Regions from separate parts of the Nonomuraea sp. NPDC050680 genome, predicted to be linked through region 2. Evidence: riboswitches for the same ligand, from Rfam matches in the RefSeq annotation. Region 2 holds a riboswitch; each other region holds the start of a gene.
The links. A riboswitch is a leader RNA that binds a small molecule or an ion and turns the genes downstream of it on or off. The one in region 2 is predicted to bind cyclic di-AMP.
Positions count from the first base shown of each region.

Region 1: it holds a riboswitch for cyclic di-AMP, as region 2 does, so the genes downstream of both, AB0H88_RS25400 (C40 family peptidase) here and AB0H88_RS01875 (C40 family peptidase) in region 2, are expected to answer to the same signal.
Region 3: it holds a riboswitch for cyclic di-AMP, as region 2 does, so the genes downstream of both, AB0H88_RS15550 (hypothetical protein) here and AB0H88_RS01875 (C40 family peptidase) in region 2, are expected to answer to the same signal.
Region 4: it holds a riboswitch for cyclic di-AMP, as region 2 does, so the genes downstream of both, AB0H88_RS40820 (NlpC/P60 family protein) here and AB0H88_RS01875 (C40 family peptidase) in region 2, are expected to answer to the same signal.

Region 1 is NZ_JBFAIF010000007.1:221,609-228,870, forward strand. It holds gene AB0H88_RS25385 (BTAD domain-containing putative transcriptional regulator) at 1-1,477, shown strand, start outside; gene AB0H88_RS25390 (LuxR C-terminal-related transcriptional regulator) at 1,589-1,840, shown strand; gene AB0H88_RS25395 (nuclear transport factor 2 family protein) at 1,928-2,290, opposite strand; gene AB0H88_RS25400 (C40 family peptidase) at 2,386-3,057, opposite strand; cyclic di-AMP (ydaO/yuaA leader) riboswitch at 3,061-3,197, opposite strand; gene AB0H88_RS25405 (helix-turn-helix transcriptional regulator) at 3,320-4,087, shown strand; gene AB0H88_RS25410 (NAD(P)H-binding protein) at 4,196-4,837, opposite strand; gene AB0H88_RS25415 (EamA family transporter) at 4,887-5,831, opposite strand; gene AB0H88_RS25420 (MarR family transcriptional regulator) at 5,877-6,368, shown strand; gene AB0H88_RS25425 (MFS transporter) at 6,555-7,262, shown strand, end outside.
Region 2 is NZ_JBFAIF010000001.1:382,724-389,985, forward strand. It holds gene AB0H88_RS01850 (sugar ABC transporter permease) at 1-134, shown strand, start outside; gene AB0H88_RS01855 (carbohydrate ABC transporter permease) at 131-1,048, shown strand; gene AB0H88_RS01860 (glycosyltransferase family 4 protein) at 1,045-2,130, opposite strand; gene AB0H88_RS01865 (M48 family metallopeptidase) at 2,127-3,716, opposite strand; gene AB0H88_RS01870 (hypothetical protein) at 3,728-4,723, opposite strand; gene AB0H88_RS01875 (C40 family peptidase) at 4,981-5,382, opposite strand; cyclic di-AMP (ydaO/yuaA leader) riboswitch at 5,570-5,728, opposite strand; gene AB0H88_RS01880 (NlpC/P60 family protein) at 6,612-7,262, opposite strand, start outside.
Region 3 is NZ_JBFAIF010000003.1:944,644-951,905, reverse strand. It holds gene AB0H88_RS15565 (TrpB-like pyridoxal phosphate-dependent enzyme) at 1-1,001, shown strand, start outside; gene AB0H88_RS15560 (DeoR/GlpR family DNA-binding transcription regulator) at 1,356-2,135, shown strand; gene galT (galactose-1-phosphate uridylyltransferase) at 2,132-3,202, shown strand; cyclic di-AMP (ydaO/yuaA leader) riboswitch at 3,272-3,412, shown strand; gene AB0H88_RS15550 (hypothetical protein) at 3,471-4,379, shown strand; gene AB0H88_RS15545 (hypothetical protein) at 4,641-4,892, shown strand; gene AB0H88_RS15540 (hypothetical protein) at 4,889-5,425, opposite strand; gene AB0H88_RS15535 (response regulator transcription factor) at 5,485-6,126, opposite strand; gene AB0H88_RS15530 (histidine kinase) at 6,123-7,247, opposite strand.
Region 4 is NZ_JBFAIF010000019.1:105,014-112,275, reverse strand. It holds gene AB0H88_RS40850 (ATP-dependent Clp protease ATP-binding subunit) at 1-176, opposite strand, end outside; gene AB0H88_RS40845 (Lsr2 family protein) at 932-1,264, opposite strand; gene AB0H88_RS40840 (RDD family protein) at 1,775-2,263, opposite strand; partial or broken gene AB0H88_RS40835 (RDD family protein) at 2,372-2,851, opposite strand; gene AB0H88_RS40830 (hypothetical protein) at 2,897-3,784, shown strand; gene AB0H88_RS40825 (amino-acid N-acetyltransferase) at 3,807-4,364, opposite strand; cyclic di-AMP (ydaO/yuaA leader) riboswitch at 4,653-4,811, shown strand; gene AB0H88_RS40820 (NlpC/P60 family protein) at 4,817-5,860, shown strand; gene AB0H88_RS40815 (LuxR C-terminal-related transcriptional regulator) at 6,015-6,227, opposite strand; gene lysX (bifunctional lysylphosphatidylglycerol synthetase/lysine--tRNA ligase LysX) at 6,820-7,262, opposite strand, start outside.

The sequences.
Region 1 (7,262 bases), on a different contig from region 2:
CGCCCTCATCGACCAGTTGTCGTCGCTGTCAGCCGCCCGGCTGCCCGGCGGCAGCGATCTGGGGCGGCTGGTTCAGCTGGACGGCGCGGCAGAGGCAGGGGTCCGTACCCCGCGCACGATCGCCACGACCGACCTGGGGGCGGCGAGCGCGGCGCTGGCCAGCGACCGGATCATCGTCAAGGCCCTCGACCAGCATTTCGTCGAGACCGAACCGGGCACCCTGCACGGGGTCTTCCCGGAGATCGTGGCCGGCGTCGCGGCCAGAAAGCTGCCCGCGCGCGACGCGCCCATGATCGTCCAGGAGTACGTCGACCACTGGGCGGAGCTGCGCGTCTACTTCGTGGATGGCGAGATCCGGGCCTTTCGCGTCGGCAAAGCGTCGCCAGAGGCGATCTGGTGCGACGCGGCGTCGGTCACGGTCTCTCCGGCGGCGGCGCCGGAGCCCGTGGTGGCGGCGGTGCACCGGCTCGCCGGGATCTGGGGCCTGCGCTACGGGGCCTTCGACTTCCTGCTGACCAGGCAAGGGCCGGTCTTCCTCGAAGTCAATCGCGACGGCGATTGGCGGTGGTTCGAAGCGAAGGCCGGTGTCGACGACGTCTCCATCGCCACGCTTTCCACGGTGCGTACGCTCCACCGCCAGGTGGCCAGGGCAGGTTCGGCGCCGATCGATCTGGCCGGATTCCTGGCGCTGGGCACCGACCGGATCAAGCGGGCGAAAGCCGTGACCTCGCGATTGGACGCCCGCGTGCTCGGCGCGCTCGAGGTGCGGGTGGACGGCACGATCGTGCACGTCAGCGCCAGGAAGGCGCGGCTGCTGGCGGCCATCCTGCTCTCCCGCCCGAACCAGGTGGTTCCGACGGACCAGCTGATCGATTCCTTGTGGGGCGAGCGCCCGCCCCCCACGGCACGCAAGAACCTGCAGGTCCACGTCTCGGTGTTGCGGCGGAGTTTCGGGGATCGGATCTCCTACCAAGGCTGGGGATATCGTCTCGACGCCGGGCCGGACGAACTCGACCTCCTCAGGTTCCGGCGGCTGGCCGGCGCCGGCCGGGACATGCGGCGCAGGGGCGACGCCGATGCCGCGTTGACCGCGCTCGATGACGCCCTGCGCCTGTGGGGCGGTGAACCGCTCGCGGAGTTCTCGGGTGTCGCCTTGGTCGATGAGGCGGTCGGCAGATTCACCGACCTGTACCTCACGGTCAATGAGGACTGGGCGGAACTCGAGATCGAGCGGGGCGGCCACGTCGAGGTGCTGAACAGGCTCGACGACCTGGTGCCCTTCTTTCCCGCACGCGAGCGGCTCGTGGCGGCGAGGATGACCGCCCTCGCCGGTTGCGGCCGCGCGCCGGAGGCGCTCTCGCAGTTCGAGACCGTACGCCGGCATCTCGTGGCCGAACTCGGCATCGACCCCAGCCCCGTACTCAGGAATCTCTACGCGGAGATCTTCCAAGGGCAACTCGCCAGGGCCGATCCTTAACCGGTCGCATGGTCCGGCCATACCGCTGATTAAGCAGACGCTTCTAGCTTGCACACAGAGGTGCTTCACCAGGGGCGCCTCTGGCCAAGGCGATCCGAACCGGGACTTGCTATGGATCTTGTTTTCGACGATCTGGTAACTGATCGCGACACGCGACTGATCGTCCTGCTGGCCAGGGGATATACGACGACAAGAATCGCCCGCGAGCTGAAACTCAGCCGATATACGGTGGCAGAGCGGATCAGCAAGCTCCTCGACCGATTCGCCTGCAGCAACCGGAGCCAGCTCGTGGCGTACTCCTATGCCCACAAACTCCTGGACGTCGGCATCTGGCCACCGGGCGTCTCCGAGCCGCTTCCTTGAGGAACCCCGCTTCCCCAAGGAGCGACGGATCGTCGTCGTTCACGCGTGATGGCACATGCGATGGCCCGCCGGGGTGGGGGAGCCGCGTCAGAACATGCCGTGTGGCACCTCCGCCGGTTCGGGGACCGGCTGGACCACGTCCCAGTGCTCGGCGATCAGGCCGTCTTCGACGCGCCAGAAGTCCACGACCGCCAGCCCGCGCCCGCCTTCCCGAGGGATCAGGTGGTAGTGCATCACCACGAGATCGCCTTCCGCGACGACCCGCTTGAGCTCCAGCCGGGAGGTGGCCAGCGGGGAGTCTGTGATGAAGTCGATGAAGGCGCGCCTGCCCGACGGGTTGCCCGGGCTGTGCTCGATGAAGTCCTCGCGCAGGAGCGTCTGGAGCACCTCGATGTTGCCCGCGGCGAACTCCGCGAAGCCGGACATGATCAGTTCTTTGCCGCTCGTCATGGGAGAACGCTGACAGCGGCCGCGCGGTGGTGTCGATTACCTGGGATGTAAAGGCGAATCGCAGGTAAGGCCTGGTGCGGCGACTCGCCGGGGCGCTACGGGGCGGGAACCTTCAGAGGAAGGCGCGGACCCCACGCCGTCGGCCACAGGGCGGGGGTGAGCGTCGAGGGTGCGGGGTTCTTGCGTTGCTCGATGGAGAGCCGCACGCCCTTGGGGTCCGGCCGTACGGCGCCCGCGAACGAGTCCCTGCGCCAGTCGGAGAGCTTTTCCTCCTTGACCACATCTCCGGTGTGCGGCGCGTGCACCATGTATCCGGGCTTCGAGATCATCCCCACGTGCCCGAGTCCGTGGAAGAAGACCAGGTCACCTGGCTTGAGGTTGTCCCAGGAGATCTTCCTGGAGAACGCGCTGTACTGCTCCGTCGTGGTGCGCGGCAACTCGATCCCGGCGTGCTTGTACGCCTTGAGCATGAGCCCGGAGCAGTCGTAGCCGCTGTCGCTGGTTCCGCCCCAGACGTACGGGATGCCGCGCTTCTTCATGGCGAACTTCAGGGCGATCTTCCAGGCAGGAGTGGTCTGGCGCTTCTGCTGGACGGGCTTGCTCTCGGTGCCGGTAGGGGTGATGGGCCCGGTCGGGGTGGTGGGTCCGGCTGGGGTGATGGGCCCGGCTGGGGTGGTGGGTCCGGTAGGGGTGGTGGGGTCGTGAGCTGGAGCGGCCAGAGTGAGCCCGGCGACGGCAGCCGCCAGGCAGATGGCGAGGGGAGCCACTGCTGTGTCCTTCCATACGGCCTACCGGGTTAGCTGACGGGCTCGGGCCTGGAAGCGGCCCTACGGCGATGCCGATTCGCCCCAGAGGGAAGTTGGGTCCCCGGCTCCACGCGGGTGAGTGGATTAGGCGGGACGAACACTAACAAAACGGTCAAAGACTTGTAAACTACCTAAAATCGGTCATCCGCCGAGGGGGACGGGAATGACATGGCAGGTAATCGACACCGCCCCGTTAGACCAGATAGAACCGGCCAGTATGCACATGGATCAGCCGATAGGGGAGCTGCTGCGGGACTGGCGGCACCGGCGCGGACTCACGCAGCTCGACCTGGCCCTCCAGACCGACGTGTCCGCGAGGCACGTCAGCTTCGTCGAGACCGGGCGGACGATCCCCAGCCGGTCCATGGTGCTGCGCCTGGCCGAGCAGCTCGATGTGCCGCTCCGCGGGCGCAACCGGCTGCTGCTCGCGGCCGGCTACGCGCCCATCTATCCCGAGCGCCCGCTTGACGACCCTGACCTGGGCAAGGCGTACGAGGCGCTCCGGCGGATCCTGCGCGGGCACGAGCCGTATCCGGCGATGGCCCTGGATCACCGGTGGAACCTGTTGCTGGCCAACGACGCCATGAACGTCTTCCTCGACGACGTGGACCCGGCCCTCCTGGAGCCGCCGGTGAACATGATGCGGCTTGGCCTGCATCCGGACGGGTTCGCGCCGCGGGTGCGGAACCTGGCGCAGGTCCGCGGGTTCCTGCTGCCCCGGCTCGCCAGGCAGGTCGCCCGTGCGGGGGATCCGGAGCTGAGCGCGCTCTACGAGGAGCTGCTGACCTATGGAGACGATGGCCAGGCGCCGCTGCCCGACCCCGCCGACATCGCGTTGCCTGTACGGATCACGCATCGGGGGGACGAGCTCTGCTTCTTCAGTACGATCACGACGTTCGGCGCGGCGTTCGACATCACGCTCGAAGGGGTCGCCGTCGAGGCGTACTTCCCCGCCGACGACGAGACCACGCGGCTGGTCGGGGATCGTTGAGGCCACTGATTTGCCGACCTTCAGCCGGCGTCTCGCGAGCGAGGTCGAGACCACGGCGAGCGGCGCCCTGTGCCTGTTCTGCGACCGCGTCCGCGAGGTCGGCTGACGTCAGTACGCGGCGGTGAACCTGACCCGGTGGTGCCTGGGTTGTTCCGCCTCGTCCAGCAGCACGACCGCGAGGTCCTCCATGGAGATCGCCGAGTTCCCCTCGGCGTCCATGAGCAGCTCGTCGGCTCCAAGCCGGTAGACGCCGGTACGCTCGCCCGGCGTCAGCAGCGCGGCCGGACTCAGGTACGCCCAGTCCACGCCGGTCTCCGCGCGGCAGACTTCGAGCTGATCGTTGCAGGCCCGCGCGATGTCACGGTAAGCGTCGGACATGAAACGCGGGTCGTCGAGCACGGTACGCCCACCGGTGCCGGGAACGGTCAGCCCGGCCGCCCCGCCGACGAGCAGCAGCCGGACGCCGGTCCCCGCGAGCCCCGCCAGCAGCGCCTTGGCGGTCGTGACGAGGTCGTGCTCGCGGCCGGTGGGCGGGCGGGTCGCGCTGATCACGAGGTCCTGACCAGTGCCGAGCCTGGTCACGTCCTCCACATGCGCGGCGTCGCCGACCTGGGGATGGGCGCCGGGGTGCAGTGAGGGGAAGCGGGCCGGGTCGCGTACGACGGCGGTGACCTCGTGGCCGCGGGACAGCGCCTCGGCGACCACACGAGCGCCGACGCTGCCCGCCGCTCCGAACACGGTGATGCGCATGATTTCTCCTTGATGAGCAGTGAGAGATGAGGGGGTGGGGATCGGACGGTCAGCGCGTAGGGATCAGACGATCACGAGTGGGCGCGTCCGCCTGGCCGGGCGGCTTCTGCTCTGGGCCGTTACGAGGGTCTGGGCCGCGACGAGGGCCGCTGGTCTGGGCCGCGATGAGGGCCGCCACGACGACGAGCCCGCCTGCGATCTGGGCCACGGTGAGCGACTGGCCGAGGGCGAGCCAGCCCAGCGCGGTGGCGACCAGCGGGCTGAGCAGGCCGAGGAAGGTGACGTGGGTGGGGGACAGGGCGCGGATCCCGCGGAACCACAGGGAGTAGGCGACGGCCGAGCCGATGATGGCGAGGTAGGCGTACCCGGTCAGGTTCGCCGGGGTCAGTGCGGCGGGCGGCGGTCCCTCGACGAGCAGGGCCACCGGGAGCAGCAGCAGACCGCCGGCCACCAGCTGCCAGCCGGTGGTCGCGAGCAGGGGCGCCGGTGAGGTCCACCGCTTGCTGAGGACGACTCCGGTGGCCATGACGATCGCGCCCCCGGCGGCCGCGGCGATGCCGACGGCGTCCAAGCGGGCGTCGGCCCGCAGGACGAGGAGGCTGACACCGGCCACACCCGCCACGGCGGCGATCGCCGTACGCGCGGACAGGCGCTCGCCGAGCAGGCCGGAGGACAGACCGGCGACCAGGAGGGGCTGCACCGCGCCGATGGTCGCGGCCACCCCGCCGGGCAGCCGGTAGGCGCCGATGAACAGCAGCGCGAAGAACAACCCGATGTTGAGCGCACCGAGGACGAGCGCGCGCCACCACCACACCCCTTGTGGCAGGCGCCGGGTGAGCAGGAGGAGCAGCAGCCCGGCGGGCAGGGCCCGGACGACCGCGGCCAGGAGCGGGCGGCCGGGCGGCAGCAGTTCGGTGGTGACGAGGTAGGTGGTCCCCCAGATGGCGGGGGCCAGCGCGGTCACCATGATCAGGGCAAGTCGATTTCTTAGCACTAAGACAATGTATCTCATCGCTAAGACATCCGATAGGGTGGTGGTGTGGCTGATCATGTTGACCGGGTGCTGGAGCAGTGGGCCGAGCAGCGCCCCGATCTGGATGTGTCGCCGATGGCGATCATCGGGCGGCTGTCACGGCTGTCACGGCTGATCGGCGCGGAGCTGACCCGTACGTTCAGCGCTCACGAGCTCGACTCGGCGTCGTTCGACGTGCTGGCCACGCTGCGGCGCAATGGACGGTCGTTGACCCCGGCCGAGCTCATGAAGTCGGCGATGGTCACCTCGGGGGCGATCACCCAGCGCCTCGACCGCCTACAGTCCCGGGGCCTGGTGTCACGTACGCCCAGCGAGAAGGACGGCCGAGTCGTGCACGTCGCCCTCACCGAGGAGGGCCGGGAGCTGATCGACCGGGCGCTGCCCGATCACGTCGAGACCGAGCGCCGGCTGCTCGCCGCGCTCTCCGAGCCCCGGCGCGCCGCCCTGGCCGGCGAGCTCAAGGAGCTCCTGGAGTCACTGGGCGACACCCTGGACTGACCGGCGTAGGCCGCCTGCCGGGGGATCGCTCAGACGGGCGGGACGAGGGATCAGACCGGAGCCCGCGGTCCGGTACGCCGCCTCGAACGCGAGGACCTCCCGGCCGAAGTAGGAAAGATGATCCATGCTCCCACTCTGCCCGCCCCGCCCGATCCCGGCCGGCGGCAAGGGCCTAGCCTGATGGGAATGAGATTCGGCGGGACGCTGGCCGTGCTTCTGTCCGCCTGGTTCATGGCCCAGTTCGACTTCTTCGTGGTCAACGTCGCCGCGCCGTCGTTCGAACGCGAGCTGCACGCGAGCCCCGCCGCCCTGGAGCTCATCGTGGGCGGCTACGCCTTCACCTACGCGGCGGGCATGATCACCGGCGGGCGGCTAGGAGACCGGTACGGCTACCGGCGGATGTTCATCGGCGGCGTGGTCGCGTTCACGATCGCGTCGCTGCTGTGCGGGATCGCGCTGAACCCGGCCCAGCTCGTTGCCGCCCGCCTGCTGCAGGGATTGGCCGGTGCGGCGATGGTGCCGCAGGTGCTCGCCATGATCTCCGCGGTCTTCCCGCCGCACGAGCGGCGTCGCGCCGTGGGCTGGTACGGCGCGGCCGGCGGTCTTGGTTCGATCGCCGGCCAGGTGCTGGGCGGGCTGCTGCTGTCGGCCGACCTGTTCGGGCTCGGCTGGCGGGTCATCTTCCTCATCAACCTGCCCGTCGGCCTGGTCGTGGTCCCGCTGGCCGCCTGGCTGCTGCCCGGGGTCGAGCCGGCCGGGCGCTCACGGCTGGACCTGCTCGGCGCGGCCGGGCTGGCCGCCGGGCTGGCGCTGGTCCTGGTGCCGCTCGGCCTCGGCAACGGCGCGGGCTGGCCCGCGTGGACGTGGGTCTGCATAGGCGCGAGTGTGCCCCTC
Region 2 (7,262 bases):
TGCTGGTCACCGAGAACATCGTGGGCGAGGCGAGCCGCATCGGGTTCGGCTCGGCCATCGCGGTGATCCTGCTGGCGATCACGCTCGGGTTCATCGTCACTTACCTGTCGCAACTGTTCAGGGAGGAACGATGACGCTCACCGCGCCCATCACCACGCCCCCGGTCCAGGACCGGCGGGAGCCGGTGCGCCGCCGGGCGCGTCCGCTGCGCGTCCTGCTGCACCTCTTCCTCGCTCTGGTGGCGCTGGGCTGGGTCCTGCCGCTCGCGCTGGCGCTCTACGCCTCGCTGCGCCCGTACGACGAGACCTCGCGGCTGGGTTACTTCTCGCTGCCCGAGCACCTGACGCTCGACTACTACGGGCAGGCGTGGAGCCAGGCCGACCTGCCCCGCTACTACCTCAACACGTTGATCATCGTGATCCCGGGCGTGCTGATCACGCTGTTCATGGCGTCGTTCACCGCGTTCGCGATCGCGCGGCTGCGCATTCCGGGGCGCAAGGCGCTGCTGATCACGTTCACGGCGGGCAACCTGCTGCCGCCGCAGGTGCTGATCACCCCGCTCTACACCCTCTACACACTCGTGCCGCTGCCCTCGTGGCTGTCGGACTCGCAGTCGCTGTACGACTCCTATCTCGGGCTGATCCTGGTGCACGTGGCGTTCCAGTTCGGCTTCTGCGTGTTCGTCATGTCGAACTTCATGCGCACGATCCCGGAGGAGATCACCGAGGCGGCACTCGTCGACGGGGCCGGCGTGTGGCGCCGCTACTGGCAGCTCACGCTGCCGCTGTGCCGCCCGGTGCTGGCGGCGCTGGCCACGCTGGAGTTCACCTTCATGTACAACGACTTCCTGTGGGCGCTGGTGCTGATGTCGTCGGGCGACAAGCTGCCCGTCACCTCGGCCCTGAACAACCTGCGCGGCCAGTTCTTCACCGACTACAACCTGCTGGCGGCCGGGTCGATTCTGGTCGCGCTGCCGACGCTGATCATCTTCCAGATGCTGCACAAGCAGTTCGTCGCCGGGCTCACGCTGGGGGCCACCAAGGGCTAAAGGAGCGCGTGGAAGCGGGCGGCGACCTGGTCCCAGGTCCACTCGCCGGCGATCCAGTCACGGCCCCGGGCGCCCATCTTCCGGGCCCGTTCGGGGTCGCCGAGCAGCTCGATCAGGGCCGCGGCGACCTCTTCCACGTCGGTGCCGTCGACGACGAGACCGGTCTCGCCGTGCCGTACCGCGTCCGGGGCGCCGCCGGACGCGCCCGCGACGACCGGCAGGCCGGTCGCCGACGCCTCCAGGAACACGATCCCCAGCCCCTCGACGTCGACGCCGCCCAGCCGCGTACGGCACGGCATCGCGAACACGTCGGCGGCGGCGTAGTAGCCGGCCAGGCTCGCCGCCGGGACCGTGCCGGTGAAGCGGACGGACTCCTGCCCCCGCGCCAGCTTCTCCAGCCTCTTGCGGTACGGCCCGCCGCCCACGAGCAGCAGCACCGACTCCGGCACCGCCCGCAGCACCCGGGGCCAGGCCCTGATGAGCTGATCCTGGCCCTTGCGCGGCACCAGTCTCGACACGCAGATCACCACGGGCCGCCCGGCCAGCCCGAGCTCGGCCTTGGCCGCGTCCGGGTGGAACTGGCCGGTGTCCACGCCCGGCGCCAGCCGTACCAGCTTGGCCGGCGAGATCGCGGCGGCCAGCCGGGCGCGCGTGTACTCGCCGAGGTAGGTCACCACGTCGGCGTGCGCGCCGATCCTGCGCAGCGCCCCGCGGAACAGGGGCGCGCTCGCCCACGACGCCTCGTGGCCGTGGGTGAGCATCACCACGCGCCGCGCGCCGGCCGCCCGTAACCCCGGCGCGAGCAGGCCCAGCGGGGCCGCCGAGCCGAACACCACGGTGTCCGCCCGCTGCTCGGCCAGCAGGCGGGCGGCCCGGCGGGCGACCGCCGGGGTCGGCAGCATGAGCGAGGTGGGATGACGGACGATCCGGTACGGCTGGCGGCGGTCGAACTCCGCGCACCCCTGCCAGGCCGGAGCGTAGACGGCCACGCCGGGGGTGCGCAGGGCCAGCCCGTGCACGAACGACTGGATGCCGCCCGGCCGGGGCGGGAAGTCGTTCGTGACGATGAGCACACCGGTCACGGCTGCTGCCGGCCGTTCAGCGCGGCCCACTCCCGGGCCATGGCGATGCGTTCGGGGCCGGCGGGGTGTGATGCATAGAGGGCATATTCCACCGGATCCGGCGACAAGTCGGAAATATTGGTGATTGCCAGGCGTTTCTGCATCGAGATAAACGTGGCCGGGTCCTTCGTGAGGTTCAGGGCGTGGAGGTCGGCGCGGGCCTCGATGTGGCGGCTGACCACGTTCTGGGCCGGCCCCGAGACGACCGTGGCCAGGCTCATCAAGCCCATGATCACTCCCACCGCCCGTGGGTCGGCCGCCGAGGCGATGCCCGTGCGCCGCCGTAGCAGGCCCAGGAGCAGGAACAGCAGAATCGTGCCGAACGCGGCGCCCAGCCCGCCCACCAGCGTGCCGACCAGCACGTCCCCGTACTTGGCGTGGCCCAGCTCGTGCGCCACGACCAGCTCGACCTCGGACTGCGGAGCCTTGAGCAGCGTGTCGTACACGACGATCCGGCGCGTGGCGCCGAAGCCGGAGACGTAGGCGTTGAGCGCGTTCGTCCGGCGGGAGGCGTCGGCGATCAGCACGTCCTCGACCGGGACATGGGCGCGCTCGGCCAGCATCATCAGGTTCGCCCTGAGCGCGCCCCCTGGCATCGGGCGGAAGTCGTTGAACAGCGGCTCGAACACGACCGGATACACGAACGACGCCGCCAAGGTGAACGCGAACGCGCCCGCGGCGGCCGGGATCCACCAGCGCCGCAGCCACCTGGCCAGCGCCACCACGACCAGCACCATGATGGATTGCAGCACCACGTTCACGGCCAGGCTCTTGAGCCGGTCGCCGGTCCAGCCGGCCCAGTCCTGCGTGGACAGGCCGTAGTCGCGCAGCCGCACCTCGTACCAGATGCCCAGGGGCCACCTGATCGCCTCGACGATCGCGGTCAGCACCACCACCCCGAGCACCACCCGCACCCACCACGGCCCCGGCAACCTGCCCAACACCTTGGCCCCGAACGGCGTGAGCACGAGCAGCCCCGCGAACAGCACGGTCAGCCCGAGTGACAGGTAGCCGGGCAGGCTCGTGGCCGCGTCGAAGGCGGCGGCCCTGGCGATCTCGGCGGCGCTGAAGTCGCGCGCCGGGTCCGGCGCCACCGTGGGAGCGCCCGAGGGCATCACCCGCCAGGGCGTCGTGAACGCCACCACGGCCACAATCACCACGCCGAGAACGACCAGCGCCCAACCGGCACCGGCCCGGCCGACCGCGACGTCCCCGCCGTCCGCGACCCAGCCACCGGACACGGCGCGATCGCTTGGCGCGGCACGGTCGTCCGGCGCGGCGCCCTCGCCTGACGTGGCTCGGTCGCCTGGCGCGGCACGGTCGTCCGGCGTGGCTCGGTCGCTTGACGCGGCACGGTCGTCCGGCGTGGCGCCCTCGCTTGACGTGGCGGAGTCGCTTGACGTGGCGGAGTCGCTTGACGTGGCGGAGTCGCTTGACGTGGCGGAGTCGCTTGACGTGGCGGAGTCGCCGGGCGGTTGTGCCGGGTGCTGATCGGGGCCCGCGTCGTCGTCAGGCGGCATGTCGTCGGTGCCCTGCAGATCTTCCATCCGCGTTCCCCTTACGCAAGCTGGTCCCGCACGTAGTCGCGCCACCGTGCCGTCAGCGTCCCCGCCGAGAGCCCGAGCTCGGTGAGCCCCCGGTCGAGGCCACCTGTCTGGGCATCACGGTAGAGCCTCACCAGAGTCCCCTCACCGAACCGCTCGGCGATGAAGCGACACGCCAGCCACGCCTCCTGGTACGCCCGTGCCAGGCGTACAGGCTCCCGAGTGGACGGTGCGAATGCCGCAGGCCCTGGCAATTCGCCCGGCAAGCGCCCGGCCCGCACGTCGGCGGCCAACTCGGCGGCGGCCACCCGGACCGGCAACCCCGCGTCCCGGTAGCCCACGTAGTCGGCGAACCCCTCATAGAGCCACACCGGCAACCGCCTCGTCCCGGCGGCGACGTGGGTGAGCTCATGCGTGAGCACGATGTCCCGGCCGGTCGGGGTCAGCCGGGCGAAGTTCTCGGGCACCACGACCACTCTCCCGCCATCGGCCACCGCCGCCAGCCCGTCGACACTCCCCACCCCGGCCACCCGGGCAGCCTCGGCCGCCGAGCCGGGCACGAGCACCACGGGCCGCACCGGCTGGCCGAGCACGGCGGAGACCCGCGACCCGGCGGCATCGGCCCTGCGCGCCAGGTCGCGAAGCGACTCGGGCGCCGCGTGCTGACCGACGACGACGGAACGCACACCTCGTACGACCTCGGCGCCATCCCCCAAGAGGCCCTGAGCCTCCGCCGGAAGCTCACGATCATCGGCCGCCGGGTTGTGGCCGGTCGCGGACCGATCGGGACCGCCAGAGGGGAGACCGTGATCCGTCACGGGCTGACCGGGGCCGCCGGGCGGCACGTCACTGATCGTCGCGGACTGCTCGGGGCTACCGGACGATAGGTCACGAACCGCTGCTGAGAGGTCGTTCGCCCCTGGAGACGGGTGCGGGGCGGCGCTGGCCGAGGCGAGGGCCAGGAGCAGCACCCCCACCACCAAGACTCGGCGGCTCACCTGCACGGACACGTTCCCCGATCGTAGTCGCCCCGCGCCGCAGACCGGCCGTCACGGAAAAGCCCGGACCGGTCGTCGCAGAAAGGCCGGACCAGCCTTCGCGGAAAAGCCCGGACCGGTCGTCGCGGAAAGGCCGGACCAGCGTTCGCGGAAAAGTCCGGACCGGCCGTCACGGAAAGGCCCGGACCGGTCGTCACGGAAAGCCCGGAACACGCGAAGGTCCCGTCCCAGCTGGGACGGGACCTTCGTGACGGTCTTGCAGGCCGGACTTACAGGCCGGGACGCACCGCGCCCACGAACGACGCCTTGCGCCATCCGTTGAGCTTCTCGACGCGCACCGTCGAACCCGTCCTCGGCGAGTGGACCATCTTGCCGTTGCCGACATACATGCCCACATGGCCGAGCCCATGGAAGAACAGCAGGTCACCTGGCTTCAGATTCTTCCAGGAGACCTTCTTCTTGATGCGCGCGAACTGGCTGTTCGTCACGCGCGGGATCTTGACGCCGGCCTTCTTCCAGGCGTACTGGACGAGACCGGAGCAGTCGAAGGAACCAGGTCCTGTGGCCCCGTAGCTGTACGGGTCACCGATCTGGTCCTTGGCCACGGCGACGGCCGTACGGGCCTTCGCCAGTTGCCGAGCGACCGCTGTCTGCTGCGCGGCCTTCTTCACGGACGTGACGGCCTTCGCCGCTGTGGTGGTCCGGGAAACTTCGGCCGCATCACGCGTTGTCGCCGCCTGCGCCGTCGGGGCAGGGAGGACCAAACCTCCGGCCGTCACGGTCATCGTGAGCGCTGCGCCACTCAGGGCAATGCGGGACAGACGGGGGTTACTGGGGGAGGTAGACAGGATTTCTCCTTGGAGCTTCCACGAACGCCTACCGGGTTAGCTGACGGATTCGGGCCTGGAAGTCGCCCTACGGCGCGATACGCGCCGATTCACCCCTGATCCCGAGGGCGGGATCGCTGGGTCCCCGGCTCCGTGCCTCCTGGCTGCACGGACTCGGCAGGCCACCACCACGTAAAGACATGTGGAGAGGCGATGACCTAACGGATTTCTTATCTGTCCACATCGGGGACCCGATGGAGAGTCGCGACGCCATGGCTTGTTCGCCGCGACGCCAGAAGTTACGCCCTTGAGTAACGCGCTGGCAAAGCCGTCATGGGGTTGTCAGGATCACTCAGAGGTGTCAGTAAAGTCCCGAACCGCAGCTGGAGTGCCGGGTTATGTTACTCAAATGTGACCCTTCTCACACTTGACGACACAGTGATCTGTCAGGTCCCTTTTGTCACTCTTGTCACACTGGTCCCGCTAGTAACACGACAGGGCACCAGTGAATGGTGCCGGCGAATGCGCGGAAGTGGGCGACGCGAGGGTCGCCGACGGACCGAGATCAGTGATCGTCGTCACCCGCTGAAGGCATTCGAGCAGCGTGCAGCCAATCCGCCCAGCGGCATCGGCCTGCGTGCGTGGGAGGTCCGCTGCACAGCAGATCGGGGTCAATTGAACAGCCGGTCTGGTTCCGCCGAACAAGCGGCCGCAGCCGACTGAACAGCCGGTCAGAGGCCCTAAACCCAGGCCGAGTCCGTCCACGGCCGGATCCGTTGACCAGCAGACCGGATCCGTTGACCAGCAGACCGGGTCCGTCGACCAGCAGACCGGGTCCGTCGACCGGCAAGCCGGTGGTGTCCGCATGGATCGGCCAGCGTCCATCGGCGGACCATCCGGCCCACGGCCGCCTGAAGCCACGGACCGGGGTCAAGAGGGCGCACGTCACGGCGCCCAGCGGGCCCCACCGGAGGAGCGTGCCCCTGGACAGAGCCCAGGCACGGACGGCGGGTGGGGCTCACCGTGCTTGCCGTACCGAAAAATCGGTGGTTTTAGTACAAAGCTGTGCAGAGCTACGGACGGATGGCTCCCACCAGCGTGCCGCCATAGGAGGAGAGGGTGACGACCTTGACTACGTCGCCGGTCTGGGGGGCGTGCACGATCTGCCCGTTGCCCGCATAAATGCTGACGTGACCAAGCCCCGAGCTGAAGATCAGGTCGCCGGGCTGCAGGTCCTTCAGATCCACCTTGCGGGCCGAGCCCCAGGCCCACTGCTGCCACGTGGTGCGGGGCAGTGAGACGCCCCCGGCGCGCCACGACGCCTGCGTGAGGCCCGAGCAGTCCCAGCCGCGCGGTCCCGTGCCGCCGAACACGTACGGTTTGCCCACCTGCGCGTAGGCGAACCTGAGCACCGCGGCGGCGTTGCCGGAGGCCGAGCCCGTGTACTTGATGCCGGTGCTGTTGGGGTCACCGGTCTTGTAGGCGCCGAGCTTCTCGAGCAGCTTCTTCTGCTTCGCGATCAGCTTGCGGACCTCCGAGCGCTCCTTCTCGACCCCGTCGCGCTCCTTGTCGGCCGCCTGCAGCGCCGTCTCGGCCTTGTCGCGCTCGCCCTTGAGCCCGCGGTTCTCCCGGTCGAAGGCCGCCAGCCGCGCCACCTTCTCCTCCGACAGCTGCCCCGCGAGCGCCATGCTGCCCAGCAGGCCCGTGGGGTCCGGCTGGCCGAT
Region 3 (7,262 bases), on a different contig from region 2:
CCGCCGTCCCCCAGGCGTACTACAACGCCCGCGAAGGCGTCCGGCTGCTCACCACGGAGACCGGTGCGGGACAGTGGGGGTCGGCGCTGGCGTTCGCGTGTGCGCAGTTCGATCTGGAGTGCCAGATCTGGATGGTCCGCGCCTCCTACGATCAGAAGCCCTATCGGCGCTCGCTCATGCGGGTGTACGGCGCGACGGTGTACCCCAGTCCCTCGACCGTGACCGGGGTGGGCAGCAAGGTGCTGGCCGACGACCCCGGCTCGCCCGGCAGTCTCGGCATCGCGATCAGCGAGGCGGTCGAGGTGGCCGGCGCGAACCCGGACGCCCGCTACGCACTCGGCTCGGTGCTGAACCACGTGCTCATGCACCAGACCGTCATCGGTGAGGAGGCGCTGGCCCAGCTGGCGGAGATGCCCGACCTGATCATCGGCTGCACCGGAGGCGGTTCGAACTTCGCCGGGCTCACCTTCCCGTTCCTGCGCGAGAAGCTGGCCGGGAACCTCGACGTCACGCTGCGCGCCGTCGAGCCCGAGGCGTGCCCGTCGTTCACGCGGGGCGTCTACGCCTACGACTTCGGCGACGCGGCGGGCTTCACGCCGCTGCTCAAGATGCACACGCTGGGCCACGGGTTCGTGCCCGACCCGATCCACGCGGGCGGGCTGCGTTATCACGGCATGTCGCCGTTGCTGTCGCACATGTACGAGCTGGGCCTGTTCGAGGCGGTGACCAGGTCGCAGACCGAGTGCTTCGAGGCAGGTGTGCGCTTCGCCCGTACAGAGGGCATCGTCCCGGCGCCGGAGCCGACGCACGCGCTGGCCGAGACCATCGCCGAGGCGCTGCGGTGCAGGGAGAGCGGCGAGGAGAAGGTGATCCTGACCGCGCTGTGCGGGCACGGCCACTTCGACCTGGCCGCCTACGACCGCTACCTGTCAGGGCGCATGGAGGACTACCCGCTCCCGCAGGAGCGCATCGAGGAGGCCCTGCACGATCTCCCCGGCTGAATCGACGGGGCCCTGCGCGGTCTCCCCGGCTGAATCGACGGGGCCCTGCGCGGTCTCCCCGGCTGAATCGACGGGGCCCTGCGCGGTCTCCCCCGCTGAGCCGTTGCACCGGCCGGGGTGAAGGAGCTCACCACGGCCGGCCGGCCATCAGTTCGCGTTCGGGCGCTTGCCGTGGTTGGCCTTCTTCTTCTTGCGCGCCTTGGTCTTGCGAGATCGCTTCGCCATGGATACCTCCAGTGATTGGTCCGCGTTCCAACGTCTCGCGCTGTGGTCTACCGCACAACCCGTGCGACCTAACATTCCCCAACAAAGTCGTGTCATAATTTGGTGGAATCTGTTGGAAGGAGCGGGGGCGTGCTCGCACAGCAGCGCCAGCAGGCGATTCTCGAACGCGTGCGCAGCAGCGGCGGCGTTCGGGTGGCCGACCTCGTTCGCGAGCTCGGCGTCTCCGACATGACGGTCCGCCGCGACCTCGAGGTGCTCGCCGAGCGCGGGCTGCTGGAGAAGGTGCACGGCGGCGCGACCGCGCTGGGTCCCGGCTCGACCGAGGAGCCGGGCTTCACCGCCAAGTCCGCCCGCCAGCAGCAGGAGAAGGAGGCCATCGCGCGCCGCGCCGCCCAGTTCGTCCGGCCCGGCACCGCGGTCGCCCTGTCGGCCGGGACCACCACCTGGGCCCTGGCCCACCACCTCATCTCGGTGCCCGAGCTCACGGTCATCACCAACTCGATCCCGGTGGCCGACGTCTTCCATCGCAACCCGCGCGCCGACCGCACGGTCGTGCTGACCGGCGGCGTACGCACACCGTCCGACGCCCTCGTCGGCCCGGTCGCGGTGGCCGCGATCCGGCGGCTGCACGTGGACACGCTGTTCCTCGGCGTGCACGGGATGAGTGTGCGGGCCGGGTTCACCACGCCCAATCTGCTGGAGTCGGAGACCGACAGGGAGCTGGTGCACGCGGCGCACCGGCTGGTCATCCCGGCCGACCACACCAAGTGGAACACGGTCGGCATCAGCACGATCGCCGATCTGACCGAGGCCGACGCGGTCATCAGCGACTCGGGACTGCCCGAGGAGGCACGTATGGAGCTGGGCGAACGCGCCGGCGAACTGATCATCGCGGAGGACTCGCAGTGAAACGCACCATCACCCAGCTGGCCGACGGCCGAGAGCTGATCTACTTCGACCGGCGCGACGACGCCGACCGGAGCGCGATCGACCGGCGGGCGCTCGACCCCAGGCCGATGGCGTCGGAGCTGCGCTACGACCCGCTCACCGAGGAGTGGATCGCGATGGCGGGGCACCGCCAGACGCGTACGTTCCTGCCTCCGGCCGACGAGTGCCCGCTGTGCCCGTCGTCCGAGACGAGGGCTTCGGAGATCCCGGCGTACGACTATGACGTGGCGGTCTTCGAGAACCGCTTCCCCTCCTTTTCCGGAAATTTCGGGACTTATGGGGATGTCGGGGGGCTGAGCGAGGTCCGGCCGGGGGTGGGGCGGTGTGAGGTGGTGTGCTTCACCTCTGAGCATTCGTCGTCGTTCTCGCGGCTCTCCGACGAGCAGGTGGGCCTGGTCATGGAGGCGTGGGCCGACCGTACGGCCGAGCTGTCCGCGATCGAGGGCGTCGAGCAGGTGTTCTGCTTCGAGAACCGGGGCGAGGAGATCGGCATCACGCTGCCGCACCCGCACGGACAGATCTACGCCTACCCGTACGTGACCCCGCGGACCAAGCTCCAGCTCGCCGCGGCCGCCCGGCACCGGGGCGGCAACCTCTTCGCCGATGTGCTGGCGGCCGAGCGGGCCGCCGGGGTGCGCGTGGTGGCGGCCAACGAGTTGTGGACGGCGTTCGTGCCCGCCGCCGCCCGCTGGCCGTTCGAGGTGCACGTGTATCCGCACCGGCAGGTGCCAGACCTGGCCGCGCTGTCGGAGGAGGAACGCGCCGCCTTCGCCCCGCTCTACACATCCGTGCTGCGGGCGCTCGACGGGCTGTTCGGCGTCCCCATGCCGTACATCTCGGCCTGGCACCAGGCGCCGGTCCGGCAGGATCGTGACCTGGGCTATCTGCACCTGGAGCTGTTCAGCATCAGACGGGCGCCCGGGAAACTCAAGTATCTGGCGGGCTCGGAGTCGGCCATGGGCGCGTTCGTCAACGATGTCCTGCCGGAGGAAGCCGCGCGCATGCTTAAATCACAGGTAGATCTCTAATTGGTTTCCGCTTGGAGTCGCATGACCTTGGATTTACCACTAATATCCCATTTCAGCACCGACCGTAACGGTCGGTGCCGGCCTAATCCCGGGCGCGTGGCCCGGGAGCCGGGGACCCATCGCGTCTTGGGGTGAATCCACTCAGGTGGTAAGGCGGCATCTCCCTGCCCGAACCCGTCAGCTAACCCGGCCGGCATAGGGAGAGGAACCCTCCGTGGCGGCTGCGTCCCCCTCGAGTCTTGCCATCGCTCTCATCACCTCCGCTTCCATGGCCCTCGGAGCCTTCACGGCCGCGCCCGCCGCTGCCGCCCCCAAGCCCAGCGAGGCTCAGCTCCGCGCGGAGCTGAAGCAGCTGGACAAGAAGGTCGACAAGCTCATCGAGACCTACAACCTCAAGCGCGTCGAACTGGCCAAGGCCAAACAGGACTCGGAAACGACCAAGAAACGGCTGGCCACGGCGGAGACCCAGCTCATCACCGCCCAGAGACGCGTCGCCGAGCTCGCGCGCCTGCAGTACCAGAACGGCACCGGCGCGCTGCCGAACCTCACCCTTCCGACCGACGCCTCCAGCGCGGCGTTGCTGGACCACCTCGCGGCCGAGCAACAGGCGATCGTGCAGGGCGTGGCCGCCGCCCGAAACGAGAAGAAGGCGGCCGTGGACCAGGCGACCGCCCTCGAGTCGAAGATCCGCGACGACGCGGCGAACGTGGCCCAGCAGCGGGACGACGCGCAGGACGTCATCAAGGACATCCAGAAGAAGCTGAAGAGCCTCATCCCGTTCGGCCCCGGCCGCCGCTCGGACGGAAGCTGGGCGCCCGAACTGCCGGCCGGCTCCGACAACATCACCGCCCGGATGCGGGTGATCCGTGGGTTGATCCAGAAGGACTTCGCGTTGCCGTACGAGGTGGGCTGCTTCCGCTCGGGCGGCGGCGGCGAGCACCCGCTGGGGCGCGCGTGCGACTTCATGATGAGCACCGGCGGCAGCATGCCCAGCTCGGCCCACCAGGCGCTCGGCGACCGCGTCGCGGCCTGGGCGCTGGAGAACAAGGACAAGCTCGGGGTCAAGTACGTGATCTGGAAGCAGCGCATCAACCAGGGCTCGGGGTGGAGCTCGATGTCCGATCGCGGCAGCATCACCCAGAACCACTTCGACCATGTGCACATTTCGATGTTCTAGAAGGAGACGAATAGCATCTGATGAGCTATTCGCGCTCTTGAAGAAGGCGTTTTAGCCGGCCGTCGGTCTGTGAGGGCGTACCGCCCTGCTCAAGACGGGCTCCGACGGTTTGGTTCACCCCACCGAGGGGTGGACCAGCCCGGTGTGGGCACTCCAGGGCGGCGTGTTCACCGGCGGCAACGGCATCGTCGTCGGGTTGTGTCCCGACGGTGCGCCTCCCGTCAGCTACATGCCGGGCGGCATACATGCCGGGCGGCATACATGCTGGGCGGCACGGCAAACATCTACGGCGACTACCGCAAGTCCTGCCTGCACCGCGTCACGGTCTCCGCCGACCGCGCCACGCTCGACGTCCACTACCTGACGACCGCACCCGGCAACGCGCAGAATGTCGCGTACTGGCCCGCGAGCGGAGAGCTGTGGCTGGTCAACGAGTTCCGCGGGGACTATGACGGCGTGTACGGGAGCGACCGCCTGGTGCCGGCGTTGAGCTGCCCGGATCTCACGTGCTAAGAGCCGGGCCCGCCGACCGGAACGGGAGCCGGTCGCGGCGCGGCCGTCGCCCTTGCCCTGACGTGGATGCCGCCGACCCTGGCCAGCATCGTCGACACGTTGAGCAGGATGATCGCCGCCTTCAGCGCGTTCGCTCCCACGTCGTGCGCGGCCATCCAGCGGCCCAGTTCGGGACCGAACACGTGCGTCGCGCCGTACGAGAAGGCGAGCTTCGTCAGGGTGATGGCTACCCAGGCGGTCACGTAGGCAAGCCCGGCCCTGGAGTACACGGCCTGCTTGTCCGGCACGTACTCGAACCGCATGAACGAGACCGCGGCCAGTCCCATCGCCAGGCCGAGCACGGTGGCCGCGGCTTCGAGCAGCAGCCCGGTGCCCGACAGCTCGAAGCCGTCGAAGAAGATCGGAACCAGCGCCGCCGCCCCTGCCACAGGGCGCAGGAGCCGGAACAGCCCCACCTTCCGCCGGCCGATGTCGCTTTCGATGGCGATCGCAAAGATGATCAGGTTGAGGAGGATTACGCTCACATCGCTCATGGCAGACGACGGTAGGCCGCAGGGCCGGGGCCGATCGTCAAGCCGGAGGTTGGTTCGCGTCAACCCGTGGGTTGAGAGTCGGAGGCGATCCCCCGCCGGTAGGCGTAACGGACGGCCTGCGCGCGGTCCCGCGCCCCGATCTTCGCGAAGATGCGGTTGATGTGCGTTTTCACCGTGGCCTCGCTCACGCGCAGCCGCTGCACGATCTCCCGGTTGGACAGCCCCGCCGCGACCAGCTTGAGCACTTCCAGCTCGCGGTTCGTCAACCCGTCCGGAGGCTCGGGGGACGGAGCGGCGTCGAAGAGCGACTCGCGGACCCGCTTGGTGAGCAGGCTGCGTCCCTCAGCGGCGGCGGCCACCGCCTGGTAGATGTCCTCGCGTGAGGCGTCCTTGGTCAGGTAGCTGAGCGCGCCCGCGCGCAACGCCGCCGCGATCTCCCGCTGATCGGAGTAGGTGGTGAGCACGACCACGCCGGTCCGCGGGTGTTCACGACCGATCCACCGGATGGCCTCGACGCCGTCGAGTTCGGGCATGCGCAGGTCCATCAGCACCACGTCGGGACCGTGCGCCGCCACGGCCGCGACCGCGTCCGCGCCGGTGCCTGCCGTCGCGACCACCTCCACGTCGGGCAGCAGGCCGAGCAGGACCGCCAGTCCGTCGCGGACGACCGGGTGGTCGTCGGCCACAACCACCTTGATCACAGCGGGATCCGCACGTCGACGTGCCACTCCTCTCCCTTGGGGGCCGCGCTCAGCGTCCCGCCCAGCCGCTCCGCCCGTTCCCTGAGCCCGCGCAGCCCGAAGCCGGGGCCGACCGGCGCGGCAGGGCCCTGGCTGACAACGCTCAGCGTGGCGTGTGTGCCGTATGCGAGGCGTATGCGCACGGGGCTTCCCGGCGCGTGCTTGCGTGCGTTCGTGAGCGCCTCCTGCACACCCCGATACAGCGTCAGGGCGACGTCGGCGGACAGCTCCGCGGATGCCGCCTCCATCTCCAGCTCCGCGGGCTTGCCGGCACGGTCGGCGTAGGCCGTGGCCAGGCCGGTCAGCAGTTCCTCCAGTGGCAGCGCCTCGTCCCGCAGCGCGAGAATGGCGCGCCTGGTCTCCACCAGCCCCTCGTCGGCCAGTTCCTGCGCCCGCCGGAGGAAGACTCTGATCCGCTCGTCCTCCGCCCCCTCCTCCACCAGCGCGTCCACCACCTTGAGCTGCACCGAGAGCGCCGACAGCGCGTGCGCCTGGATGTCGTGGATCTCCCTGGCGATCCGCGAACGCTCGGCCAGCGCCGCCGCCCTGGCCCGCTCCTGCGCCGCCCGTTCGGCGTTGCCCAGGAGCAGCTCTGCCTGCTCCGCGCGCTGCAGCACCTGCTTCCTGAACGTCCCGAGCAACACGCACGCCACCAGCACCGAGACGTGCGCGACCAGGTACGGCCAGGGCGGGGAGGGCCTCAGCGAGACCGTGGCCGCGACGGTCGCGAGCGTGATCGGCAGGACCTGGCGCGGCGGCAGCCTGGCTCCGGCGTCGATGAGCGCCACGGCGGGGAACGCGACGGCCACGCCCGCACCCGCACCCGTCAGCGCGGCCCCCGCGACGCCCATCAGCAGCAGCGCCACGACCAGCGAACGGCGGCCGAGCCAGTCCGAGGCCAGCCAGAGCAGCCATCCCGCGCTCGCCGCCGCGAGCAGCCCGGCCATCACGACGGGACGGCGGTCGATCAGGCCGGGATCCGTCCGCATGATGGTGACCAGGAGGACCACCAGCCCGGCGAGCCGGACGGCGCGGAGCGGCCACGTGAGCCGGCCGCTGTGCGGGAGCGCGAAGACGAACATCTACCGCACCCGGAT
Region 4 (7,262 bases), on a different contig from region 2:
ACTCCTTCAAGGCTGATGCCCAGGCTCTCCAGAGCCTTGGCGGCTACGCCCTCACCTTCATGGATCAAACCAAGAAGAATGTGCTCAGTGCCGATGTAGTTGTGGTTGAGCATCCTGGCCTCTTCTTGGGCCAAGACGACAACCCGCCTTGCTCGGTCGGTGAACCTCTCGAACATCTCGTCGCTCCTCACAGAGCGGTCAGTCAGGCCGGTAAATCCGGTCCCGTCATCCCGCATGCTAGCCCTGGCTCGGCGAACCGTGCCCACTGCCACTGACACGCTCTATAGCAGAGACGTTCCCCGGGAGCAGGGCGTTCACCCTCTATCCAACTACCGATCGGGGGTTACGTGTTCCCGATACGCCGCAAGCGAACGATGTTTAGGACGCTTGCGTGAAGCGCCTGGAATTGGCCGCCACCGCGCCGGCAGATCAACATGGATCGGCTTGCGGCCGGTGCCGGGGAGAGAGCCCGCCCGCGCATCGCCGATGCCTCATGCGTGAGCCATACGGAAACATCCTATGTAAGGAAGCGCGCCTACCGCCAATCGATCGTGGTACAGCACCCGCAAGCCGCGGAATCTCGCTCGTGCCACGGCGCCCGGCAGGCCGCGAAATCTCGATCCCGGCACGGCGCCCGCGGGCCGCGAAATCGCCCATCCGGTCAGCGAGGTTACCGACCCGGGCCGTCACGCTTACCGATCAGGGCCGTCGGGGCATCGGAGAGCCGACACCAAGCCTGGAACGCACCACGCCGGAAAACCGCCCGGAATCGACCGAGCGGGCAGCCCAAAATGATCACATATGGGCGATTAGAAGATCGCCGTCACGAACCGTCCACCATTCGAGAAGCAGCTACAAATGATCATGCGCTTATGGCGTTCGCCGGGGTTCTTAGGCGAGCGGCATAAGCGCATGGTCAGGAGCCGGCTCTCTAGTGAGCCTGTTCGTACTTCTCCACCACGGTAGAGGCGATTCGGCCACGCTCGCTCACCGGCAGACCGTGAGCCTTGGCCCACTGCCGGATCTCCGAGCTCTTCTCGCGGCTCATCGCACGCTGCCCGCCACGACCGCGCCGACGCGTGGTCACGGCACCGGACCGACGAGCGTGCTGTACGAAAGGCGTGAGCGCGTCCCTCAGCTTCTTGGCGTTAAGGTCGCTCAGGTCAATCTCATAGGAGGAGCCGTCAATAGCGAAGCTGACCGTCTCATTGGCCTCGCCCCCATCGAGGTCATCGATGAGAATCTCCTGGATCTGCTTGGCCATCTACGCAATCCTTTCGCGGAGCATTGTTTCATTCGCCAGGGCAAACATATACCCGGAAAGGCGCGGAGACAATTCAGCGCTACAGAGATTCTGCTGAGCAGCGGCTCAGTTGTGGTTCTCGGCCTGATCCTGGCGGTTTGGACGGCGTCCAGCGGCCTCGGATCGGACCAACTTCACTACGCCAAAGATGAAGGCGGCGCCCACCACCACCGGCGGGATCAGCGCTGACAATACGTCGGTAAGGGCCTGCATTCGTCCTCGCCTCCACAGCGGACGGGGGTTTCGATGGGCGCTTTATCCACAAGCGGCCTGGGCATGAGCGCCCCTCATGCCTCACGAGGTGGACAACCGCCCGCACCTGACCATAGTGGTACATGGATGCCGTCCATGTGCCATGTGCGCCAACATCCGGCAACCCGGACGCCCCATAGCCTAATGCCAGTCTCTCCAGGCTCCTTACCGGATCAAGCGAAAATTTTGCGGAAAGACTTCCGTCCAGGCTCACAAGGCTCAGCGAAGATCTTTGGTCACCCGTGTTCCGGCGAGCCTGTCGTGCGGCCCACGCTGCAGCGGCTTGTCGATCAAGATGAGGATCCCGACGCCGAAGACGAAGATTCCGGCCAGCACATTGAGCACCGGAATGCCCATGACCATCGCCGCTCCCGGATAGACCAGGGCTCGTTTCAGCAGAGCACCGCGCCGAAGGCCGCCCGGCTCCAGGCGAATCCTCATGATCGCCTTGCCGAACGTACGGCCGCTCATGGAATGCGCGGCCCAGTCATAGACCGTATATCCCAGCCCGCCGAGCAGCCAGGCGAACACGCCGGGCAACCGGCCGTCGAACACCTCCAGCAACCCGACAGTTCGGAAGGTGCCCCACAGCACCATGAACAGAATGTAATAGAAGACACCGAAGACGAGGGCTTCAATGAGCCGGGCGGCCAGGCGTTCCCACCATTCCGCGGGGGCGGCGTCACTCCACGGCGGCAACCCGGTCATAACCCACCTCGCCCCTTCGGCGAACCGACCGCTACCCATTTTGCTGCCGTCCGCACATACAAAACAGAGGCCGGCCGGGGGCCAGCCTCTGTTTCGCGTCCGCGAAGACTACTTGATCTTCACTACCACCGTGTTGCTGAACTTGTCGGCGAACGTCTGCTGCAGCGGCTTGTCCCAGAGTTGGGAGGCGCCGTTCAGCGCGACGACGATCCCGCCGAGCAGCGCACCGACCCACGGGATGATGCCGAGGATGTATCCACCCCAGGTGCCACCGGCCCGCTTGAGCGCCACGTCGTTCGGCAGGCCGCCCGGAGGCAGCATGGTGCCCGTCGGCACGATCTTGATCCCCATGACCATCTTGCCGACCGTCTGGCCGCTCATCTTGGTCATGAAGAACTCGTAGGCGACGTACACCGCCGTCATCACGACGGCGATGACGATGTTGTAGGCGGTGTAGCCCAGCAGGCCGCTCGAGACGCCGGTCACGGAGTTGTAGCCGGAGAGCAGGATGGCCCCGAAAACGAGACCGATCACCCAGTTCGCGATGCCGAAGATGACACCGTCGATGATCCTCGCCACGAGCCGCTGCCACCACTCGGCGAGCGGGGCCGGGGCACCGGGGGGCTGAACCCCGTGTGGCTGCTGCTGCCCGTAGCCGGGCTGCTGACCGTACGGCTGCTGCCCGTAGGCGGGCTGCTGGCCGTACTGCTGTTGCTGCTGCCCGTAGTCCGGCTGGCCGTACTGCTGCTGGCCGTAGCCCGGCTGGGACGGCTGCTGTTGCCCGTAACCGGGCTGCTGGCCGTAACCGGGTTGCTGGCCATAGCCGGGCTGCTGGCCCGACGGGGGTTGCTGGCCATAGCCGGGCTGCTGGCCCGACGGGGGCTGCTGGCCGTACTGCTGCTGGCCGTAGCCGGGTTGCGACGGCTGCTGCTGGCCGTAGCCCGGCTGGGACGGCTGCTGCTGCCCGTAACCGGGCTGCTGGCCGTATCCGGGCTGGGATTGCGGTTGCTGGCCGTAACCGGGTTGCGATTGCGGCTGCTGGCCGTATCCGGGCTGGCCGTACTCGGGTTGCTGACCCGAAGCCTGCTGCTGACCGTATCCGGGCTGCTGGCCGTATCCGGGCTGCTGACCGTATTCAGGTTGCTGGCCGTAGCCGGGCTGCTGCCCGTACTGCGGCTGTTGTCCATACTGCGGTTGCTGTGGCTGCTGGCCGTAGCCCTGCTGCTGCTGCTGCCCGTACTGCGGCTGCTGGCCGTAGCCCTGCTGCTGCTGACCGTAGTTGGGCTGCTGACCGTAGGCGTCGTCCGCCCGGTAGCCAACGACCGTCGCATCCGGGTCGGGCTCGCCATAGGGACGGCCCGCGTTGTGATGTCCGTATTCAGTCCCGCCAGGCGCAGAGTTCTCGCCGGATTCGTCCTGTGGATACGGCGGCTGTCCGGTGCTCACCGTGTCACCTCGCTTCGAGTGCGCATGTGGCACGTGTCAGGACACATGCCTGTGCTGCCCAACGTATCGACATAGGTATCAACAATCACCTTTCCCATTAGTCAAGGTCCGCGTCACCCGATGTCAGGTGGAGAAGCATGCGGGTGTTCCCCAGGGTGTTGGGCTTGACGTGTTCGAGGTCGAGGAACTCGGCGACACCCTCGTCGTACGAGGCCAGCAGCTCCGCATAGACCTCGGGTGAGACCGGGGTGCCCTGTACGGGGCGGAATCCATGCCTCGCGAAAAAATCCACCTCGAAAGTCAGACAGAAAACCCGGCGCAGGCCGAGTTCCCGGGCCGTTTTGATCAAGGAGGAGACGATCCGATGCCCGATTCCGAAGCCACGGAACTCCGGATCGACGGCCACCGTGCGAATCTCCGCGAGATCCTCCCAAAGAACATGCAGCGCGCCACAGCCGACCACTTGGCCGCCGCGCTCGGCGATCCAGAACTCCTGCACGTCCTCGTACAGCGTGACGGTGGCCTTCTCCAGAAGCCGGGGTCCAGCGCCCGCGTATGTGTCGACCAGGAGACGGATCGTCCTGACATCCGGCGTGCGGGCACGCCGGACGACGACTTCCGTGTCCGGGACTGTCACTTCGGCGACCTGCTCCATGGGTCTCCAGCGTACAGATCCGATTACGGCCTCCCCCTAACTCTGACGTCTCTCCCATCTCATGACATCTCGTGGTTGATCGAGCACGATGCGGGATCCCTTGGCACACAGGCTTCCATGCCTTGACGAACTTGGTGCAAAAAGGACATAAAGTTTGTTCAGCACCGGCAAGCACGAGATCACCTCGTGACCCTTCGGTTGCGAAACCTCTACAGACTTGGCAGTTCTGGTTGAGCACGAACCCGGAGTGCACTAGTGTCCAGCGACGATGTCACCCACGCGAGCCAGCGTGGAGACACGCCCAATCCCGCAAGGGAGCCGGGGACCCGCCGGTGGCGACCTCATCCCGACGCCACCACCCATGGGGTGAATCCGAGCGAGTCGTTCGGTAGGGCTGCTCCGGCCCGAACCCGTCAGCTAACCCGGTAGGCGCCGATGAGAGGAGCTGGTTGGTGAAGCAGACCCGCGATCGCGAGGGGAAGCCGGCGGGCGCTCACGCCCGCCTTCCGGAGCTCCGGAAGGTCCCCACCCGGTTGGGTGTCATCGCGGCGACCATCGCCACCCTCCTCTTCGCCGTCCCCGTCGGCTCCGCCGTCGCCGATCCCAAGCCCTCCCTGAAGGACCTGTCCAAGCAGGCCGAGGAGCTCCACACCCAGATCGAGACGCTCAGCGAGGAGTTCAACGGTCAGCGGGAGAAGCTCAAGACCGCCAAGAAGTCGGCTGAGGCGGCCCGGAAGACGCTGTCCACCAGTGAGGCCGATCTGGCCGCCAAGCGCGCCAAGGCCGCGATGCTGGCCCAGAACGCCTACATCAACGGCGGCTTCGGCCAGGCACTGAACTTCGCCACCTCCGAGGACCCCGAGAGCTTCCTCGACCGGGCGGCCACCACCTACGCGCTGGAGCAGCAGCAGGGCTTCGAGGTCAACCAGGTGACCACGGCCAGGGCGGCCGCCGAGCAGGCGAGGGCCAGCGCCAAGACGCGCATCGACGAGGTCGAGAAGATCGTCGAGAACCTCGGCACCAAGCGCGACAAGATCACCGCGCTCGTCGCCAAGGTCGAGAGCAGCCTCTTCAAGCGGGCGATCGGCGAGGCGGGCCGTCCCGGCACCCGGGCCTCGCGGGTCAATCTGCCGGTGATCGGCGCCGGCAAGGCCGCCACGGCCGCCAGGTGGGCGCTCACGCAGCAGCTCAAGCCGTACGTCTGGGGCGCCGAGGGGCCGACCTCGTACGACTGCTCCGGCCTCGTGATGGCTGCCTACCAGCGGGTGGGCATCTCACTGCCGCACTACACGGGCGACCAGTGGACGGCCGGACGGCACATCTCCAAGGAGGAGCTGCGCGCCGGCGACCTGGTCTTCTTCTATGGCGACCTGCACCACGTCGGCATCTACATCGGCGGCGGCATGATGGTCCACGCACCGCAGACCGGTGACGTCGTGCGGATCGCGTCCATCGCCCGCCGTCCGTTCGCGGGCGCCGTACGCATCGCCGACTGACCTCCGCGCGCCACAGGCACTCCGACGGCCGACGCTTCGGCCGCCGGCACAGTGACAGCAGGTGCTCTCAGAGCCTAAACCCCCACTCACAGCAGGTGCTCTGGCGGTCGGCTCTCTGACAGCTGGGGCCCTGGCGGCTGGGCCGGTCGAGCGGTCAGATGAGCTGGCGGCGGGCGGCCCAGGCCACGGCCTCGATCGCGGTGGCGACTCCGATGCGGTCGCAGATACCCCGTAGTCTCCGGCGTACCGTGCGCCCGCTGATATCCAGTCGTCTGCCAACGCGATCAACCGTGACCCCCTTGGCAAGCTCCGCCAGCAACGCAAGATCCGCGTGGCTGAGCTCGACGCTCTCAGTGAGCACATACATCGGGAGCCCTCCCCCCAACAGCAGAACTCGAGACGTCTATGTCCGAGCAGGACTGCTGTTCGTCTCGCAGACGGTAAACGCATTCTGGAAAGGTCGTCAAGCCAGCGAATACCGCCCTCTGACCATCGCCATTGACATGATCCGCTGTATGTGAAGTACTCCCCATATGTCGGCACACTTCGGGGCCAGATGAGGGATCACAGCCGTCCTTACAACGGCTCCGGCGCGAGCCCCGCGGACTCGCTGGACTTCGATCCATGGAACGCGAATATTATTCGCACTTCATAGGCGCGATATCGGAAATGTGGCTGCTTGCGGCCGGGTCGGCAGGGCGCGCCAAGGAGTATGAACGGTTCAGGCACCGGAGGAAGGCGTCGTCCATCGCGGCCCGTCGCGGGCGGCCGAGAGATCGCTTGCCCGGCGCGCCGGGCCGCGTCAAGGAACCGGCGAAGGTCGCCGCCCGCGTTCTCCTACTCGCCGCAGGAGACCGGACCGCTGTCAACCCCATCGCCGGCGGTGCCCGTGCGCGGGCGACGCGAACCGGTTCGGCCCGGCGTGGGAGCCGGGCCGACCGCCTTCGGTGACAGGCGGGTCAGTTGGTCGGCTTGACCAGCGGGAACAAGATCGTTTCCCGGATGCTCTTGCCGGTGAAAGCCATGATCATCCGGTCGATCCCGGCCCCCATGCCACCCGTGGGCGGCATGGCGTACTCCAGCGCCTGCAGGAAGTCCTCGTCGAGCTGCATGGCCTCCACGTCGCCCCCGGCGGCCAGCAGTGACTGCTCCACCAGGCGCCGGCGCTGCTCGACCGGGTCGACGAGCTCGGAGTAGGCGGTGCCCAGCTCGGTGCCGAACCCGATGAGGTCCCACTTCTCGGTCAGCAGCGGGTTGTCGCGGTGCTGGCGGGTCAGCGGGGAGGTTTCCAACGGGTAGTCCATGACGAACGTCGGCTGGATGAGCGTGTGCTCGACGAGGGCCTCGAAGATCTCCTGGACGAGCTTGCCCTGGCCCCACTTCGGGTCCCAGTGGATGTCGC